Cycloclasticus pugetii PS-1: one gene and its partner. The main gene of each other region encodes a partner of the protein of the gene in region 2 in a complex. Links are inferred from orthologs where the notes say so. Each region holds a gene or a part of one and is shown on either strand. Other genes may lie near its edges. The genes, in order: dapF and CYCPU_RS0101375.

What was found.
Region 1: the proteins of CYCPU_RS0101375 (region 2) and dapF are in contact, whole or in part, in a solved structure (PDB 5YGU), measured with the Escherichia coli proteins. The link is inferred for Cycloclasticus pugetii PS-1 from one-to-one orthologs.

What each region holds. Positions count from the first base shown.
Region 1 is NZ_ARVU01000001.1:2,187,026-2,197,770, forward strand. The notes cover bases 771-3,770. They hold dapF (diaminopimelate epimerase), read right to left. Parts: upstream 2,685-3,770; coding sequence 1,857-2,684; downstream 771-1,856. Other genes in these bases: xerC (tyrosine recombinase XerC), read right to left, coding at 771-1,153; CYCPU_RS0110675 (DUF484 family protein), read right to left, coding at 1,156-1,860; lysA (diaminopimelate decarboxylase), read right to left, coding at 2,678-3,770. Also shown: CYCPU_RS0110665 (DUF4126 domain-containing protein), read left to right, coding at 1-236; more of xerC, read right to left, coding at 245-770; more of lysA, read right to left, coding at 3,771-3,949; LPS translocon maturation chaperone LptM, read right to left, coding at 3,949-4,068; CYCPU_RS0110695 (alpha/beta hydrolase), read left to right, coding at 4,166-4,837; phosphoethanolamine transferase CptA, read left to right, coding at 5,037-6,731; CYCPU_RS0110705 (diacylglycerol kinase), read left to right, coding at 6,765-7,124; CYCPU_RS0110710 (LysR substrate-binding domain-containing protein), read left to right, coding at 7,173-8,054; CYCPU_RS0110715 (peroxiredoxin), read left to right, coding at 8,164-8,679; CYCPU_RS0110720 (class I adenylate cyclase), read right to left, coding at 8,756-10,745. UniProt on the Escherichia coli protein: Involved in the succinylase branch of the L-lysine biosynthesis and in the biosynthesis of the pentapeptide incorporated in the peptidoglycan moiety. Catalyzes the stereoinversion of LL-2,6-diaminopimelate (L,L-DAP) to meso-diaminopimelate (meso-DAP).
Region 2 is NZ_ARVU01000001.1:271,606-282,155, reverse strand. Bases 4,535-7,339 are described here. They hold CYCPU_RS0101375 (RNA pyrophosphohydrolase), read right to left. Parts: upstream 6,285-7,339; coding sequence 5,784-6,284; downstream 4,535-5,783. Other genes in these bases: CYCPU_RS0101365 (DNA-3-methyladenine glycosylase I), read left to right, coding at 7,136-7,339; CYCPU_RS0101370 (histidinol-phosphatase), read left to right, coding at 6,479-7,132; cpdA (3',5'-cyclic-AMP phosphodiesterase), read left to right, coding at 4,953-5,783; argA (amino-acid N-acetyltransferase), read left to right, coding at 4,535-4,876. Also shown: CYCPU_RS0101400 (TIGR04211 family SH3 domain-containing protein), read left to right, coding at 1-334; ilvD (dihydroxy-acid dehydratase), read left to right, coding at 360-2,054; argE (acetylornithine deacetylase), read left to right, coding at 2,114-3,259; more of argA, read left to right, coding at 3,323-4,534; more of CYCPU_RS0101365, read left to right, coding at 7,340-7,702; siroheme synthase CysG, read left to right, coding at 7,706-9,085; CYCPU_RS0101355 (alpha/beta fold hydrolase), read left to right, coding at 9,090-9,995; CYCPU_RS0101350 (WD40 repeat domain-containing protein), read left to right, coding at 10,015-10,550. UniProt on the Escherichia coli protein: Master regulator of 5'-end-dependent mRNA decay.

The DNA of each region.
Region 1 (10,745 bases), 1.9 Mb from region 2 along the record:
GGACCGCCTCTATTATGGAAGATATCGCCGTTTTTGCAGGTGTTTGGGCGTCCATCCAACATCCGACCTTTTTTATGGTCGGTTTAGTTTTATTTATCCTCTTAATGATTTGGGCACTACCAAAATTATGGCGTGCAATAAAACGCGTATTTACATTTTTAGGCAAGCTATTTGGCCCCTCTAACAATGATATCTTAGAGACACCCTCGGATGGTAAATTGCCAAAGCCAGACTAAACCAAAACTTATTTCTTTTTCGGCTTAGCCTTTGGGTGCGCTTTATCGTAAACCGACGCTAGGTGTTGAAAATCTAAGTGCGTGTATACTTGCGTGGTACTAATATTACTGTGACCTAATAATTCTTGCACCGCTCGAAGGTCTTGGCTTGACTCCAACATATGACTCGCAAATGAGTGTCGTAACATATGTGGGTGCAAGCGCCCTTGCAAGCCTTGGCGTTTTCGCCATCGCTCTAAACGCGACTGAATACTTCTTGTGCTTAAGCGTAAACCTGTCTTTCCGACAAACAACGCCATTTCACCCGTTTTAACCTTATCCATCCGCACTGCTAACCATTTACGAATAGCGTTGACAGCCTTCCGGCCCAACGGTAATAAGCGGGACTTACCTCCTTTTCCGTTGACAACATGAACCGTTCGGCTACTTAAGTCCAAGTCCATTAAATCTATATTCGCTAATTCACTGACCCGTAGACCCGACGAGTAAAGCAGTTCCCACATCGCTACATCACGAATTTCCAGGTCATCATTGGGGACCGCCTCTAACAGACTATTAATCTGGTCGACATCCAACACCTTAGGTAAGGTTTTCGCTGATTTCGGCGCTCGAATACCAGACGCAGGGTTATTCAACAGCACATTGGTTTTAATGAGATAACTAAAAAAGCTCCGACAGGCCGATAATTCGCGCTGCAAACTTCGAGCACTCAAGCCTTTTCGGTGTCGCTGTGCGACAAAACGCCGAACATGGTGTGGATCAAGTTGCGACCATGAAACGAGCTCATTCTCATCACAATAATTAACTAATTGAGATAAGTCACGCGCATAGGCTTGTAACGTATTTAAAGAGAATCTACGCTCAACGTTTAATGCATCTAAAAACTGCTGACGTGCCTCAACAGCCGCTGGTTCCATCGTTACTCTTTTATCTCTTGCAGTGAGTTAAGCCGTTTGGCAACCAGCTCCCCAAGGTGCTCTAAAAACAAGGTACCCATGGTTGTGTGAAAACGGTCTGAATCCTTACTGCCTATGGCCAATATGCCATCTTGTTGGGCGACCTTGAGTGGAATCAGCGCAGCAGACTTAACCTCATCCGCTTGTTGATTAAACAACGCCTTCGCCTGTGCGTGTGTCGGCAAGCCACACTTAATCTTCTGTGACTCAAGCAAGCGTTTAAAATGCTCTAACTGAGGATTATCTTTTTGCCAGAGAACATCACTGATGGGGAAGACACTGTCGCTATTTTCGTCTACTAAGCGAATAGCAAAAAACTCTGCACCGAAACATTCTCGCAGGGTGTCATCAAGTGTTGCGAATACATCTTCCACACAACGAGCATCAATTAATGTGGTTGTTAACTGCTGCATCCGCCCGAATAAGGCATCATTTTCACGCGCAATCGCTAACAGGCCTTCAAGTTGCTTTTGAGACTTTTCGTTTTTATCTCGTAAAATTGCTAGTTGACGCATCGTAAGAGAAACCACGCCACCGTGCTGCTCTACCACTTGAATATCGTCGAGTAACTCTGGATATTGATTAAAAAAATCTGGTGTGGTTAACAAGTATTCACGGACTTGTTCAGCCGTTAACCCTTCTGTTGTTGCAGTTGCTTGTGTACTCATATATCAATCATACCATCAAAAACAAATGTCGCCGGCCCGCTCATCATTACCGGAGCCCCTTCACCTTGCCAATCAATCGTTAATTCGCCACCGGTTAGGGCAACCGTTGTTGGCGTGGTTACTTTACCCAATCGAACTGCGGCAACAACCGCCGCACAAGCACCGCTTCCACAAGCCAAGGTTTCACCGGCGCCGCGCTCATAAACACGTAATGCGAGGCTATCCGGCCCCGTTATTTCACTAAAACCAATATTCGCCCGCTCTGGGAAAAGGCTATGACTTTCCAGCGCGGCGCCCACTGCCTCGACCTCTGCTGTCGCGACATTTTCAACTTGAAGTACTGCATGAGGATTACCCATTGATAACGCTGAAAACGCTACGGTCCTATCCAATACATCAACGCTGTATTGTAATTGTTGTTGCTTCGCTATTAATGGAACATTTGCCGGGTCGAGTTTTGGAACCCCCATATCAACCGTTACCAACTGTTCCTCATTAACCGTTAAAACCAACTCACCGGCGTCTGTTTCCACTCGAATTGAGCGTTTATTGGTTAAGCCTTTTTGTGTCACGAATAGCGCAAAACAACGTGCGCCATTACCACACTGAGAAACCTCACTACCATCTGCGTTATAAATAACATAACGAAAGTCCGCACTCATTTTTGCCGGTTCTACTAAGAGTAGTTGGTCAAAGCCAATACCGTAGTGGCGATCGGCTAAGGCTTTAATTTGCTCGGCCGTTAGCTGAACCGTTTGGTTTATGGCATCAATAACAACAAAGTCATTACCTAAGCCATGCATTTTACTAAAGTTAATTAACAACCTGCGTCCTCAGTTTCATTCGGTAATAGTGCTTCGTTTTGCCATAAGCTTTCTAACCGTTGTCGTGCGCCAATTAAGTGGATCTGCTCTCCATCCACCATAACCTCAGCAGCACTTGGTCTTGAATTGTAATTCGAGCTCATTGTGAACCCATAAGCGCCCGCAGAACGGACCGCTAATAAATCGCCTTCTTCAATAGCCAGCTCACGGTCTTTTCCTAAAAAATCACCTGTTTCACAAACTGGACCAACAATATCATAACAAGCTGTTTTAGCTGTTGACGTTAAATTAACAGGCACAATATTTTGCCACGCTTGATATAGTGCAGGGCGCATCAAGTCATTCATCGCTGCATCTACAATAGCAAACCGCTTACCTTCTACCGGTTTAATATATTCAACCTTAGTCACTAAAATACCTGCATTTCCGGCAATTGCACGGCCTGGTTCTAATAATATTTCATAGGGCAGATCGCCTAGCTTTTGGTACAAGGCTTTTACATAGTCGGCAGGCAATGGTGGTTGCTCGTCTCGATAACAAATACCAAGACCTCCACCTAAATCCAGATGATCAATACGAATACCCACACCTTGTAACCGATCCAATAAACTTAATACCCGATCCAGCGCATCCACAAACGGCGCAACATCCGTTAACTGCGAGCCTATATGGCAATCTAAGCCCGTAATATTCAAATGCGGCAACGCATTCGCGCGTTGATACTCCATAAAGGCTGTTTCAATATCTAAGCCAAATTTATTTTCTTTTAACCCCGTAGAAATATAAGGGTGCGTTTGCGCATCTACATCAGGGTTAACGCGAATAGAAATATTCGCAATATGACCTAACTCACCCGCAATTTCATTGATACGGTCTAACTCTGCAGAGACTTCCACATTAAAACAACGAATACCAACGTCTAACGCCCTGCGTATTTCATCATGCCGTTTACCAACCCCTGAGAAAACAATTTTTTCAGGCTGCCCACCCGCTGTTAACACACGTTCTAACTCACCGATAGACACAATATCAAACCCTGAACCTAAGCGTGCTAGTACATTTAGCACCGCAATGTTCGAGTTCGCTTTAACCGCATAACATATTAAGTGCGGACGTCCTTCAAAGGCTTGATCAAATGCCTTCCAGTGGCGTTCCAATGTCGCCCGGGAATAAATATAGGTGGGGCTAGAGAATTGCTCTACGATTGATTGAACCGAAACATTTTCCGCAAAAAGTTGCTTATCTTGGTACTGAAAATAATCCATTACAAACCTAATTCTTGTGCGATTTGATTACTCGGCATATACAGCGGCCCTTTCTGTCCACAAGCAGCTAGCATGGCCAGTAACCCACAAATTAGCATCATTTTTAATAAACGCGACATTTTGTACCCTTTAATTATTTCAGTAATCGACAGTATAAACGTTTGGCATTTTTTGGCATACTCTAACCCTTTCTAGAAACCAATTGAACCTATCGCCATGCTAGCTACCCGACTTCCTGCCATTATCTCAAACCCAAACACACCTATTCGTTGTTCCGTTATTTGGCTACATGGCCTAGGCGCTAATGGCAATGATTTTGCACCCATCGTATCTGAGCTAGGTATTCAAGATGAACTAGGCATACGGTTCGTCTTTCCTCATGCCCCTTCCATCGCGGTAACTATCAACGGCGGCGCTGTCATGCCCGCTTGGTATGACATTACCGAAATGGACTTAATGAAACGTGCCGACAATGCTGGCATTGTATCGTCAAGCAAAACCATTACTGACATGATCAATGACGAAATCGCGACAGGCATTGAGCCTTCAAAAATTGTTATTGCTGGCTTTTCTCAAGGTGGGGTCATCGCTTTTGACGCAGGCCTACGCTTTCCTGAAACGCTTGCAGGCATTATGGCTCTTTCAACCTATATTCCTATGCAAGATACATTGCCAACCGCTGAACAAAGCGGTCACGCTAAGATTCCAATTTTCTATGGGCACGGTGACTTTGATCCTGTGATACCAATTGAACAAGCAGACTCATCACGCCGCTTTCTTGAAGCGTCAGGCTATTGTGTTGACTGGCATGCTTACCCGATGGAACACTCCGTTTGCCCACAAGAAATTCATCACATTAAAGATTGGTTAACAACCGTGCTGTCTTGACAAGCACTGACTTTTTATCAAAAAAAAATTTCCTTCGATAACAGCACAAGCCCAATAAAGACGGAGACCCTCATTCACCCATTTCATTTGGACATCGCCACACTTTCAAACAAAACCCTAATATGATTTCCCCGTTTAAGGCTTCCTTAATATTACGTCACTACAATGCAAACCATGCATCTACTGATATAGGAACCTTATGTCATCAAACTTTAGTTGGAAATCGTTAGGCAAGCTTTACCTGTATTTTTTTTATTTCTCTGGGTTAAGCCAAATCTTAATTTATGCTGCAGGCATGTCAAATACAGTTGGCATACGGCAAGCTTTATTTATATCGACTATTTGGCTGGTTCCCAATTTAATTTGGCCTCAATATACGCGCAAAATTTCAGCCTTTATTGGCCTATTAATTTGGCCTGCCTCTCTAGTTAGCCTCAGTTATTTTTACATCTACGGGCAAGATTTTTCTCAAAGCGTACTTTTCATCATTTTTGAATCAAATGTCTCAGAAAGTAAGGAATTTATAGAATCATACCTTGATTATAAAATCATTCTCTTGGCTATCACTCATGCTCTCACGGGTATCTACTTATGGCGCCAAATAACGCCCGTTTATCTACCTAGATTAAATAAGCTCATTACTATTTGTATTGTTTCACTGATCTTTGGAGGTGGTTTTTTAAAACCCCTCATCGTTTATGGCAAAAGCTGGGATTATTCTATTAAATCATTTCAAGATAAAATTGAGCCTGCGGCACCTTGGAATATGATTGCTGGTTATTTTAAATACACAAAAGTGTTAGACGCAATGAATGAACAGTTGGCGGAAAGCACTCAAATACCGCCTCTAAGTAACCTTGTTTATTCAAATAATAAGCAAACCATGGTGCTTGTCATAGGAGAGTCAACTAACTCACAAAGAATGAGTTTATATGGGTACTCTCGCCACACAACTCCTCTGTTAGATAATATGCAGCACGAATTACTGACATATACCGATGTGATTAGCCCAAGACCTTCTACAATTGAAGCTTTACAACAAGTGCTAACATTCGCCGACCAGAAAAACCCTGATGTTTACTTAACCAAGCCAACTCTAATAAACATGATGCGTCAAGCTGGTTATAAATCGCTTTGGATTACAAACCAACAAACACAAACAAAGCGCAACACCTTATTACTCACCTTCTCCCAGCAAGCAGATGAGCAAGTATATTTAAACAACAACCGTGTTCAAAACTCTAGTCAGCTTGATGATGGTGTCCTAAAGCCATTCAAAAACGCCTTAAGTAATAGTGATGGCCCAACATTTATTGTCGTACACCTACTTGGGACGCACCGTAAATACAATTATCGTTATCCAGAAAGTTTCAAACAATTTACTGGTCGCGCTGGTATGCCAGACTGGGTACCAGATGAACACGCTGAGGAATACAATGATTATGATAACGCTATCTTATTCAATGACTACGTTGTCTCAAGCTTAATTAACATTCTAAAAGAGACCTCAACAAACAGTTCTTTAGTGTATTTCTCAGATCATGGAGAAGAAGTTTACGACACAAAAGATGATTTATTTTGTGGCAGGAATGAAGGCAAACCAACACCCGCAATGTATACCGTCCCTTTTATTGCCTGGCTATCTCCTGAATGGAAAAAAATGCATCCAACCTCTTCAATTCAAAAAACCCTAAACCACCCTTATCAAACGTCTGACTTTATTTATAGTTGGGCTGACTTGGCAGGCATAGATTTCATAGGTAATAACCCGACTAGAAGTATCTTTAATAAACATTTTATTGCTAGGAAACGTATGATTGGTTCACCATTCACCCCAAAGAAAATGATTGATTTTGTTTCTATCTCTCACAAACAAGAACTTACGCTAAATTAACCGTCAAATACTAACTTTTCTTAGGAAACCACCTTGGCCGGACAAAACTTAAAGGGTATACAACGGCTAAAAGCAGCTTGGAGCAACTCGCTGGCAGGAGTAAAGGCATGTTGGGCACATGAAGAAGCCTTTAGACAGGAGGTAGTACTGACTGTACTAGCCACCCCCTTAGCCTTTTATATCACCGAGATACCTACTGAAAGAGCCTTGCTTATCGGTAGTTTGCTACTTCTCCTTATAATAGAATTAATAAATTCTGCAGTCGAAGCAACGGTAGATAGAATCGGGCTCGAGTACCACGAGTTATCTGGAAAGGCTAAAGATATAGCTTCAGCTGCCGTATTATTCGGCAGCTTATTAGTTGCTTTAACCTGGCTTTTAATTCTACTTTAAATACAATAATCTATTGTTAACTCTCTTCTTTCACTAAACATACAAACCATGAACCTTCGGGATTTAAAATACATTGTTGCTGTCGCAGAAACAAAAAGCTTTGTTAAGGCCGCCGAACAATGCTTTGTTAGCCAACCCACGTTGAGCATGCAAATTAAAAAGCTCGAAAATTCATTAAATATTAAAATTTTTGAACGTAACAACAAACATGTTTTAGTCACCGAGATAGGCAAGCAGGTTATTGAAACGGCAAAGCGTATCTTGCAAGATGCTGAACACATCAGCATTTTAGCAAAACATGAACAAGACCCTTTCGCCGGTGATTTTACATTAGGCGCATTTCCTACCATCGCCCCTTATATTCTTCCCAAACTAATTCCACTTATTAAAAAAAAGCTTCCTAACCTGCGTTTAATCTTAGTAGAAGAAAAAACTGACATCTTGCTCCATAAACTAAAAACGGGGCTCATCGATGCAGCACTACTAGCCGGCCCTATCCATGATGAAAGCTTGATCGCAGAAAATTTATTTGATGACGAATTTAAACTCGCTGTGGCAACGAACCATCCGTTAGCCGAACAAACCATCATTAATCCAGATGAATTAACCAATCAACCCTTGCTCTTATTAGACGAAGGGCACTGTCTAAGAGACCAGGCCTTACAGTTTTGCCAGCTCAGCGGTATAGATGAAGAACAAAATGTAAGGGCCACCAGCCTTGAAACATTGAGACAAATGGTCATTGCTGGCACAGGCATTACGTTTATACCTACGATTGCGATTCAAAACAATGATGACAATATTCGCTACATACCTTTTGAAGAACCTAAACCGAAACGCACTATTTATTTAGTCAGCCGACAAACAAACCCACGCACTGAGCTTATAAAACAGCTCAAAAACCTTTGTGTTAACAAAAATCAACTATAGATAATACCTATTAAATTAATAATAACAATTGATTTTACCTGATAAAACATCAAGACTAAACTATCACTTGTAGCGATAAACCAACCATTTAAACCAATAGGAGATATCTATGACACAATTAGTACCTCAGTGCACGTTCAAAACACGCGTAAGAGATACCAGCATTGAAGGTGACAACCCTTTTCGCTGGCAAGACCTCACAACAGATGACATCTTTGCTGGTAAAAAAATTGTTCTTTTTGCATTACCCGGTGCCTTTACACCCACTTGTTCAAGCACCCATCTACCGGGCTTTGAAGCCAAGCATGCAGAGTTAAAAGCAAAAGGTGTTGACGAAGTTTACTGCTTAAGCGTGAATGACGCCTTTACCATGTACCAATGGAGTAAAAACCTTGGTATTAAAAACGTGAAAATGCTACCCGATGGTAATGGTGAGTTCACACGTTTAATGAACATGCTGGTTAAAAAAGAGAACTTGGGCTTCGGTGAGCGTTCTTGGCGCTACGCTATGATCGTTGATGATGGAAAGATCACTGCTTTATTCAGTGAACCAGGAAAAGAAGACAACTGCGCAGATGACCCTTTTACCTGCAGTGATGTTGATACTGTTCTTAAGCAACTTTAAATTAAGCCTTACAAACCCCCAGCCTTTTTAAAGGCTGGGGGCTCATTTCTTTAGTCGTCGTTAATACCTTAAAGCCTTAAACGTTTAGCTTTTTCTCTATGCGTTGCTTGTAATTTAGATAATGAACCATTTGCAGCGCATCATCACTGCTTGCCCCGAGTTCATAATACGGAACATCGATATCAGTAATATATATTGGGTACTTTTCTGCAGATTTTCGTGCCTGCACGATAAACCGCGATACACTGCTATACAGCTGATCACCCTGCTCAAGGCTTGAGAACACTTGATCGTTGCAATAAATATATGTCCCTTTGGTCTGTTCATCATAAACCACCCGAACATTTATCATATCCGGTTCTACCTTATCGGACACGAACACTTGCTTATGCCCCCAATGTTGGCCAATTTTCTCCAGTTTATAACACATTATTTCCGCATCAAAAGCGGTACTACTTAATTGCTCAGCACCCAGTCCTCGGCGATGAAAAACACTATCAATTAATACCCGATACGATTGCAATAATGACGTTTCGTACACAAATGTCTGCTCGTCAAAAAACATCGAACCGTTCTCATCTAAAATATAAACTTGCGCCTTATTATCACCGAGTTGACTGTAATAAAGGTTTGTATGACCTGCCTTATGATGTCTATAAATAACAGGCAGTAAGCCTTTTGGGTCAATTTTATTATCAAAATATACTGGACTAAAAACTGGCTGAGGCCTTGCTAGCTCTTCAAACAAATGATTTTCCGCTACGCCGGTGGCTGTCATTTTGCCATCGTTAACCTGCATAATATAGAACGAGCGAGCCAGCTGAATAACAAAACGTGGTGACACACCATGCGCATATTGTCTAAAAACAATCGCCACTTCTTTAAACAACGCTTGTATTCGCTTAGCGACACTCATCGCTCTGGGCGAGTTATAACTAGCACTGACCAAACGTGGAAGCACTTGTGCAGGACCGAGTGTTTTATGGTCAAAAATATCACAAAAACAATTCATTAGACCGGTTGCTGACTCGTATTTACCAATAATAACTTCGTTCCAGGAATTGCGTAGCAGCATGTCTACCGTATACACCAAGTTCCGCCGCTGAGAGCCAAAACTTAAGGCATCTGACCGCTCACTGGTTAGGTTCACCCCTTTTTCAGTGAAACTACTCATTGAATCTAAACCTGAATTAATCACTAACAGGACATCTGTCACCACTGACTCATGACAATACGCCTTCAAGTGAACCGGTTTTTTTGGCAGCGCATCAAAAAACGACTGGATCGAATGCAGTGTCTGCGCGACTTCGCGTGAACTTATCTGGCTTGCCCCCGGGTTTAAGGCAACCTTTGTTCTGCTACCGACTACGCCATTATCAACACTCCACGCTATCAAGCCAATTAAGCTAGGGGCCTGTCGTATAAATTGCTCATCGCGCCCCTCTCCCAGCCTATTTAATAGCCAGCTTGTTTGCGTATTTTTCACTACCTGCGTTAATACAACTTTAGTTTCAGGCTGTAACAAGGTGTGTTTGATCGTAGAGCGCTCTAATTTACTAGGACGTTTTTCAAACGTCGCGTTAAGCTTTCTTCCTAATAGCAGGAACTCTTCATTATCACGCCTTGATTTTTCGACTCTCTGTTTTGCAAACTTCACCAACAAGCGATAACTGTATGTCAGCTCATGAGTTAAACGCTGTTTTTCTTGTTGTGCTTGGGAAATATTCCAGCCCTTATTGTCCAACGAATGTTTAATGTAATCAGGCAACGGCTGGCATTTAGCCAGCATGTCACTAAAAACACGTTGTCGCCAATCGGGCGTAGCCGCTATACGCGCATGCTCATTAAGCTTGCTGAAAAAACAATACCGCATTAAGTTCAAACGCTCAGGCTCGTCCCTTCCAATGAAGTACGCTTCAAGCACATCATACAAAATAAGGTAAGCATCGAGTTTATTAGCATCTGACTCACCTGCATACACTCGTTCCTTCATTAATAATGCAGCCCAATGAGAACTGGGGTACTGGTCAACATACGATTCCATTAACATCAGCTTTAATAGCGAC
Region 2 (10,550 bases):
GACTCAGCTGAGCTCAGAAAAAGGCAGCCTAGATACCGAAACCTCTGAGTTAAAAGAAATCAACACTGCATTATCACGTGAATTAGCACAATTAAAGGAAACCTCCAGTAATGCCGTGCAAATTCTTGAAGAACGGAACCAGCTTCAACAACGCGTCGTAACGATTGAACGCGAACTAGAAAGCCTGAAAAGAGAAAATGATATGCTGATAAATAGTGACGCGTTAGATTGGTTCCTAGTCGGCTCCGGCGTCTTACTACTTGGTATTATCCTTGGTTTTATACTTCCAAAAGTTAGTTGGCGTAAAAAATCATCTTGGCAATCTTCATTCTAATTAACCCAACTTATACGAGCACAATATGTCAGACAAAAAGAACGATAGCAGAAAATTTTCCTCCCAAGTAGTGGATGGTATGGAACGCGCACCGAGTCGTGCAATGCTTCATGCGGTTGGCTTTAATGATGAAGATTTCAAAAAACCACAAGTCGGCGTCGCCTCCACATGGGCAATGGTGACCCCGTGTAATATGCACATTAATGGCCTAGCCGATGACGCAGCCAAAGGCGTTAATGCAGCCGGTGGCAAAGGGGTTATTTTTAACACCATCACCATTTCTGATGGCATTTCAATGGGCACCGAAGGCATGAAGTACTCGCTGACGTCTCGTGAAGTGATCGCCGATTCGATTGAAACTGTAGTTGGCTGTCAAGGTTTTGATGGTGTTGTTGCTATTGGTGGTTGTGATAAAAACATGCCCGGTTGCATGATTGCATTAGCGCGTCTAAATCGCCCAGCTATTTTTGTTTACGGCGGTACTATTTTATCGGGCTGCCATAAACAACGTAAATTAGATGTCATCTCAGTTTTTGAGGCCGTAGGCGCTCGTGCAAATAACCTGATTGATGACGACGAATTGCACGCCATCGAATCAAAAGCGATTCCTGGTGCTGGCTCATGCGGAGGCATGTACACCGCAAACACCATGGCCTCTGCTATTGAAGCGATGGGCATGAGCTTGCCGAACAGTTCTGCTCAAGCAGCTATTTCAACGGACAAGAAAAAAGATTGTGAAGATGCCGGTAAAGCTGTTTTAAAATTACTAGAGCTCGACATCAAGCCTCGCGATATCATGACCCGTAAAGCCTTTGAAAACGCTATTACCGTTGTGATTGCCCTAGGCGGATCAACCAATGCTGTTCTTCACCTATTAGCAATGGCACATAGCGCCAACGTTGACCTTAAATTAAACGACTTTACCGAAATCGGTAAACGCGTGCCAATGGTCGCCGACTTAAAACCCAGTGGAAAATATTCCATGGGTGAACTAATTGAAATTGGTGGCATTCAACCATTAATGAAAATACTCTTAGATGCTGGTTTATTGCATGGTGATTGTTTAACCGTTACCGGTAAAACGCTAGCTGAAAACTTAGCTGATGTTGCGCCTTACCCAGATGATCAAGATGTTATTCATTCGCTAGACAATGCCATCAAGAAAGACAGTCACCTCGTTGTCCTTCACGGTAACCTTGCCTCCGAAGGCGCTGTCGCTAAAATTACCGGCAAAGAAGGTCTTGGTTTTACAGGAACCGCTCGCGTCTTCGACTCTGAAGAAGATTCGATGGCCAGCATCCTTAGTGGATCCATCAAGGAAGGTGATGTTTTGGTTATTCGCTACGAAGGGCCTAAAGGCGGCCCTGGCATGAGAGAAATGTTAGCGCCAACATCAGCCATTATGGGCAGAGGACTGGGCGATAAAGTTGCCTTTATCACTGATGGCCGTTTTTCTGGTGGAACACATGGTTTTGTTGTGGGCCATATCACTCCCGAGGCGTTTCAAGGTGGGGCTATCGCTATTGTTGAAGATGGCGACACGATTACGATTGATAGCGTAAAAAATGAGTTACGTCTGCACCTAGACGATGAAGTCATTCAACAACGTCTTGCAAATTGGAAACAACCTAAACCGCGTTACACACGTGGCGTTCTTTCCAAATATGCAAAATTGGTCAGTTCAGCTTCAGAAGGCGCTGTGACTGATAAAACCAGCTAATTAGGATGATCCCACTCCTTTTTGGCTTGTACTCATAAGCCTTGATCACACCACTTAATATGCTTGACATGATGCGTGCCTTAATTGGCACGCCATCAGTCAGCAGCACTAATCAGTCGCTCGACCAGAGCAACCTTCCAGTTATTCACTTACTGGCCGATTGGTTAGAAAACCTTGGCTTCACTGTCTCAGTTGAACCGCTTTCAAACCACCCCGGAAAAGCCAATCTCATCGCCACCATCGGCCCTAGCCACAAAGGCGCAGATGGCTTGGTCCTTTCCGGGCATACCGATACAGTGCCTTATGATGAACATCATTGGCAACAAGACCCCTTTAAACTTACCGAAAAAAACAACCATTTCTATGGCTTAGGCAGTACTGACATGAAGTCTTTTTTCGCGCTGGCCATCGATGTTGCTTCACGCTTTAATCCTAAGGATTTCAAACGACCACTGACAATACTGGCCACTGCAGACGAAGAAAGTGCAATGACTGGGGCTCAAGCACTCACCAAAAAACAGTTCCATCATGCTAAGTATGCCATTATTGGCGAACCCACTGGATTAACACCCATTCGCATGCATAAAGGTGTGATGATGGAGTCTCTTGTTGTTACCGGGCAAGCTGGCCACTCTAGCAACCCTAATTTAGGCGCTAGCGCCACCGAAGGGATGCATAAAGTCATCAACGAGTTATTAAAATGGCGTGATGACTTACAACGCAAACACCAAAACCCAAGTTTTGCTATAACCTCACCAACGATGAATATCGGATCTATACATGGTGGCGACAACCCCAACAGAATTTGCTCGCACTGCGAAACTCAAATAGATATCAGACCACTACCTGGCATGGATATCGACACGTTAAGGGCCGACCTGCAAAAACGTCTCAACAACATACTTTCTATCGACAGTAAACTGACGCTAGCTCATCGCCCTATTTTTGCTGGCGTACCGGCCTTTGAAACAGCCGCTAATGCAAAACTGACTCAAATGGTCGAGTCTCTGACTGGCAAAAAAGCCGAAGCAGTTGCCTTTGGCACAGAAGCACCTTTTCTTAATAGACTTGGCCTTGAGACCCTCGTCGTCGGACCAGGGAACATTGACCAGGCTCACCAAGCTAATGAATACATTCCTGCGGATCAAATAACGCCTTATTGCAACTTTATGCAAAAAATAATCTCTAATATTTGCATAAAATAGGCTTTTAATTGCAAAAAATTAATATTTTTTGCAATTAATGCAATAAAAATATAATATTCCCGCATGGAAGATGATGCAAATTTTATTATTCGGCAGTTTGGAGGCGTAAAGCAGCTAGCTAAGGCCATTAATAAAGACCCCGCCACTATTTACCGTTGGACTTACCCAAAAAGCAAGCATGGTACCGATGGGCGAGTGCCCTCTTCTGCCATGAAGAGCATTATCGACGCAGCCAACGAACTGAATATATCCCTCGAGCAAGGTAAACATAATCCCCTCCCTCGGTTTGGCAAAGGTGAGCCGATAGCCCCTCATCAATTTATTAATTGGTTTAGGAATACGGCCCCTTATATTCATGCCCATCGGGGGAAAACATTTGTCATAAACTTTAGCGGTGATGCTATCGATGACACATTATTCTCAACATTAATGGAGGATATTGCGTTACTTCATAGCTTAGGTATTCGTCTTATCCTAGTTCACGGTATCCGCACCCAGCTAGAGAAGAAACTACATGAACACCAGCACCCTAGCCGTGTTTTTCAACACCTTAGAGTCACAGATAAGCTAACCCTTGAATTAGCAAAAGAGGCCGCAGGAACAACACATACTAATATTGAAGCTAAGCTATCAACTCGTCTAGCCAATCTCGCCTCTTCTGGCTCGACCATTAATATTGCTTCTGGGAATTTTATCGTTGCAAAACCACTCGGTATTATTAATGGGGTTGACTACCAGTTTACAGGGGCTGTGCGCCGCGTTAATAACGAAACCATTTCTAAAACGCTGGATGCAGGCCAAATTGTTCTTATTTCACCCTTGGCGTATTCACCCGCCGGTGAGGTCTTTAATTTACGTAGTGAAGAAATAGCAACCGAAATAGCGACCGAAATAAAAGCTGATAAACTCATCATAATGACCGAGCGAGCGGAGATTCTCACCAAGAAAAACAAACTCATTCGCCAATTAACTACCGAGCAAGCACAAGCCCTATTAACGTCCTCTGACAATCAACAAGACGATGCTTACTTGCACTTGCAAGAAGCCATTCGCGCCAGCCAGTTAGGTGTAAAGCGAATTCACCTAATTGACCGAAATATTAATGGTGGGCTGCAATTAGAACTGTTTACTCGGCAAGGCTCAGGCACACTGATCAGCATTCAGCCCTTTGAAGACGCACGCCCCGCTACCATTAATGACCTCCATGGTATTATCGAACTTATTCGGCCCTTAGAAGAAAAAGGCCTTCTTGCCTACCGCCCTAGTGAAGCCATTGAAATGGATATTAATAAATTTCATGTGATTGAACAAGATGGCTTAATAACAACTTGCGCAGCCCTTTACGAATACCCCGATGAGCTGATGGGCGAGTTAGCTTGCGTAGCTGTTCACCCCGATTACCGCACTGGGGAACGGGGCGAATATTTATTGAGCATGATAGAGAATAAAGCTCGCAGCCATGGGTTAACCCACTTGTTTGTTCTCACAACACAAAGCAGCCATTGGTTCGCAGAAAAAGGGTTTTCTCCCGCCACCCTGAATGATTTACCGGCCGAGAAACGCCTCCGTTACAACCAAACTCGCCGCTCAATGGTGATGATTAAAAAAATCGCTTAAGGATCTATTCTTTCTCAGCGCAATTTTAAAATCAGCGGCTATACTTAGAGAAACTTTAAATTGTTCCAAAAGATTCTTGAAAAAAGCTAACGTTTTCTCATCTGCTCATTGCGAACCTTCGAGCATAAAAGTTCTCCAACTGACTGATATGCACCTGATGGCGTCTGTTGATGATCAATTGGTAGGAGTTAACACTGAAGAGAGCTTTCTGTCCATTTTAAGCCTAGCACAACAACAAAGCTGGCCACCCGACCTTATCTTTCTCACTGGCGACCTAAGCCAAGACGGCTCCATTCAGTCTTACCAACGCCTGATTGAGCATTTAAAAAAGCTCGGCATCCCGTGTTACGTGCTTCCTGGCAATCATGACACCTCCAGCACCTTAACCAGCCTGTTTTCAACACCACCCGTGATGTACCAGCCTTTTTTACATCATAAACAATGGCTCTTTGCATTTCTCAACTCTGAAACACCTGGTGAAGAAGGCGGGACTCTAGACGAGCAGGAGGTAGCCAACCTCCAGCAAGAAATCGATGCTCATCCCGCTAAGCATGTGCTCATCTGTTTGCATCATCAATTAAAGCCTGTCGGCAGCCAATGGCTAGATAGTATGTGCGTTGCAAACCCAGCGCCTCTTCTTTATTTAATCGAGAACAACCCAAGCGTGCAAGGCATTATTCATGGGCACGTCCACCAATCGTTCAGCAGTACCATTGCGGGTAGTCCCGTCTACTCCACACCATCGACCTGCTTCCAATTTAAGCCTTTTAGCCAAGAGTTTGCTATAGACAATATAGCACCTGGTTATCGTTGGCTGAGCTTAACAACCAGTGGCGGGATACACACGGATGTTATCAGACTAGCAACTACCCCCAATAACCTCGATCAAAACTCTGCTGGGTATTAGTTATTTTTTAAAAATATTAGGCGTAATCCCCGGGAATAAAAAAGACCACATTTCGGTTAATGCACTTAAATACACATTACGCTTGAAATACACAACATCGAAAGCCGGCTCCCAATAATCAGCCCAGCGCCAGCTATCAAATTCTGGTGTCTCCGTTTTATCAAATGTAATATGTTTTTCTTCACCCACCAACCGTAACATAAACCAAATCTGCTTTTGACCTCTACACACTGGTGAACGATCCCTACGAACATAACGTTTAGGTAAGTCGTAATAGACCCACTCTCTTGTTTTTCCAACAACTTCAACATGCTCGGGTTTTAAACCAATCTCTTCATACAACTCACGATACATCGCCTCTTCATGAGTTTCACCCTCATTCATGCCGCCTTGAGGAAATTGCCAACCACTTTGATTCGCACGCCGTGCCCAAAACAATTTATTGTGTTGGCTACATAAAATGATGCCAACATTATGTCGGTAGCCATCGTCATCAATCATGATTCATTTGTTAAACTAAAATTTAATATTGATTATTATAGCCACGTTTAGACACAGTGCGACCATCCATAACAAAATGATTGGGAATCACCAATATTTATGTCAGACTTACAGTTAAATCACATTAATGGGGGCTAGCGCCTCTAGCAACATTGATGTAGCCCTCATAACCTACTTGTAAACATAATACGCCCATGAGCCTTGCCATCTTTGACCTCGACAATACCTTAATTAGTGACGACAGTGACCACCTTTGGGGCGAGTTTCTTGTTGAGAAAAAACTCGTCGATGGCGATGATTACGCAAAAGCAAACACCCAGTTCTACAACGATTACTGTCAAGGTAAGCTGGATATCGGTGAGTATCTGAGTTTTGCATTATCATTTCTTGCCGATCACCCCGTTGAAAAGCTGCATCAGTGGCGCGAGCAGTTTATTGATGAAAAAATTCGCCCTTTGATACTAACCTCAGCACAGGACCTAGTTGAAGAACATCGTAATAAAGGCGATACCTTAATGGTAATTACCGCCACCAATCGTTTTGTTACCGAACCTATTGTGAAGCTTTTCGGCATCCCAACAGTATTGGCAACAGAGCCCGAGTTCGTTGATGGTCGATATACTGGAGAATATGTTGACACTCCTTGCTATCAAGATGGGAAAGTATCCCGGTTAACACAATGGCTTGCTGATAATCAGGCCGACCTCAGTAATAGCACTTTTTACAGTGATTCACATAATGACATTCCCCTATTGGAAAAAGTCACCCACCCCGTGGCTGTTGACCCAGATGAACAACTGAAGCATCACGCCATTAAAAACGATTGGCCAATTATTACCTTGCGATAACCCATGGGTGATAAGACACGTTGCCCTTGGGCCCAAAAACCACTCGATATTCTGTATCACGACCAAGAATGGGGCGTACCCTTAACAGACGAACACAAATTATTTGAATACCTGATTCTTGAAGGCGCTCAAGCAGGCCTTAGTTGGTCAACAGTGCTACAACGACGTGAAGCTTACCGTGAGCTGTATGATCATTTTGACCCAGCTATCGTCGCGAAGTATAGCGACAAAAAAGTAAATCACCTATTACAAGACGAACGACTCATACGTAATAAACTTAAAATAAAAGCCAGCGTCAAAAATGCTATTGCTTTTATAAAGACACAAAAAGAGTTTGGTAGCTTTTCTAATTACTTATGGCAGTATGTAAACCATCAGCCACTTATCAACCAATGGGAGCGACCCGAACAAGTGCCGAACGAAACAGACATGTCCAGTCGACTAAGTCGTGATTTAAAAAAAAGGGGCTTTAGTTTTGTTGGCCCAACCATTTGTTACTCGCTCATGCAGGCTACTGGCCTTGTTAATGATCACCTAACTACCTGTTTTCGACATTCAGAGTTAAAATAGACCATGGATTACCTTCCGCTTTTTCATAAACTTGATAAACAAAACTGTCTACTAGTTGGCGGGGGCTCAGTGGCTACTCGAAAAGCTCGCCTGTTATTAGAGGCTCGCGCTAATGTCACTGTTATTGCTCCAACGCTATCAGACGAATTATCTCAGTTGGCTACTGATCAGCAAATACACCATATTAACCGAGCTTTTAAACCAACTGACACCCTCGACTTTCATCTAGTTATCTGCGCCGTCAATGACGAACAAACTAATGCTCAAGTCTCCTCTGAAGCATGGGCAAACAACATTCCCGTTAACGTTGTAGATCAACCTCAATTATGTAGCTTCATTTTTCCTGCCATTGTTGACCGCTCTCCGATGACCATCGCCATCTCAAGTGGCGGTGTTGCACCTGTCTTGTCTCGCTTAATGCGTGCAAAGCTTGAAACGCTGCTCCCACAATCTTTAGGGAAATTAGCAAGCCTTGCTGCCGAATGCCGTCAGGCTGTGAAAGATCATTTCTCCAACATCAAGCAACGACGCATTTTCTGGGAAACTATTTTCAATGGCCCTGTCGCCGAACTCAGTTACCAAGGGCAGCATGAAGAGGCTAAAAAAGGCTTGCTGCAGGCTCTACATAAAGCACCTGATGTCGCTACCAACGGCAAGGTTTATCTTGTAGGCGGAGGCCCAGGCGACCCTGAATTATTGACATTAAAGGCGTTAAGGTTACTTCAATTGGCAGATATCATTATCTACGACCGTCTTGTATCTAACGAAGTCCTAAACTTATCCCGTCGCGATGCTGAGCGTATATACGTCGGTAAACAACGCAGCAAACATAGTGTGCCGCAAGAAGGCATAAACGCCTTATTAATAAAAATGGCCAAAGAAGGCAACCGTGTTGTACGACTAAAGGGTGGCGACCCGTTTATGTTCGGTCGCGGTGGTGAAGAAATTGAAACGCTTATCGATGAAGGCATCGCTTTTGAAGTGGTTCCCGGTATCACAGCTGCATCTGGGTGCGCCAGTTACTCAGGCATCCCACTCACTCATCGAGATCACGCGCAATCATGCATGTTCGTCACGGGGCATTTAAAAGACAATACGGTCAATTTAGACTGGGACCAACTGGCCAAACCCAACCAAACTATTGTGATTTATATGGGGCTAATTGGACTTCGGCAAATTAGTGAAAAACTTATTGAACGACAATTATCAGGCAGCACCCCTGTCGCCCTCATTCAAAAAGGCACAACAGCAGATCACCGCGTCATCATTTCTGATTTATTACATATCGCCGATAAAGTGGACCAGCTTAAACCAAAACCACCTACTTTAATTATTATTGGCTCCGTTGTTTCCTTACACAATAAATTGAACTGGGTTCACTAACACTATGCCTTTTATTCAACTTGAACACCTTAACGTCCATTACGAGCACCAATCAAACGGCGATATACCCATTATCCTGCTACATGGCAATTTTGGCAGTTGGCATTATTGGCAACCTTTTTTACAACAGTTGCCTAATGGCTTCCAAGGGTACGCACCCGATTTCAGGGGTTGTGGTGACAGTGAAGTCACTAGCAGTGGCTACGATATAGAAACGCTCAGCGAAGACATTCTGCAGTTTGCCGACCAACTAAAGCTAGATAAATTTCACCTTGTTGGTCATTCATTAGGCGGTGCTGTCGCCCAACAGTTAGCAGGCACTAATGCTGATCGAATTATTACCTTAACCTTGGTTGCTCCTGCCCCTGCTGAAGGCATGGCATCATTAAAAAATATTTCCAACCAGGGCTCTTTTTTTTCACCCGAACATATCTTTCACTTCCTAGGCACTATTGGTTTAAAACGAAAGCTGTTAATGACCAGCTTTAAAAAAGCCATGCCGAGGCTCAACTACAATAAATTCTATCTCAACCTGATCGTTGAAGATGCTCTTAAAATGGATATAAAAGCATTTAATGGTTTTTTGTCCACGTTAAAAAAATGGAATGGCACACATTTACTAAAGCACTTTAAATTCCCTGTTTTAATTATGCATGGTGACTTAGATAGCGTTATCCCCCTACAACCACTAAAAAATATGCAACAGCATATTGATAATTGCCGATTTCATACCTTTCATGGCGTTGGTCATAGCCCACAATTAGAACAACCAAAGGCTTTTAATAAGGTACTAACAGCCTTTATGGAAGGTCACAAGATTGAGCCGATAACGGAGGAGTCCTTCAAAAAACCACTCAGCTTGTTCGCTCAATTAAAATTAAAACTAAAACTAAAACGTATTTTCAAATAACCCGACGCCCCTTATTAAGATGAGTCCTTTTTTAAAAAACATTTATCTTATTAGCCTTATTTTTTTACTCCAAGCGTGTCAATATCAGACCGATGTCGAGCAACAATGGGTGCATGATAAAGCGGGCTTACTCAATGCAAGCCTATCTAAAGACGGTTCACTAGCCCTTGTCTCTATAACAAATGGTGTAGCACAACTCATTGAAGTAGCTACCAACACCGTACTACACCGCTGGCAACACACCGATAACAATAAAGGCATTATCGCCACTGCAATATCTGCTAATAATAAGTTTGCCATTACCGCTGAGAGTAACTCCCTTGCTTTATGGGAAGTCAAAAGTGGCAAAATTATTGGCTATTGGGACTTTCCTAATATTACAGATATCGCTATTTCAAGCAATGGTCAACATGCTCTTATCGGCATGGAATCGAACAAAGCCTATTACTTCGATCTTTATTATGGAAAAATCATTTACAGCTTCAAGCACAATGGTTTTGTTAATACTGTCGCTCTATCACACAACGGACGTTACGCTATTACAGGAGCTAATGA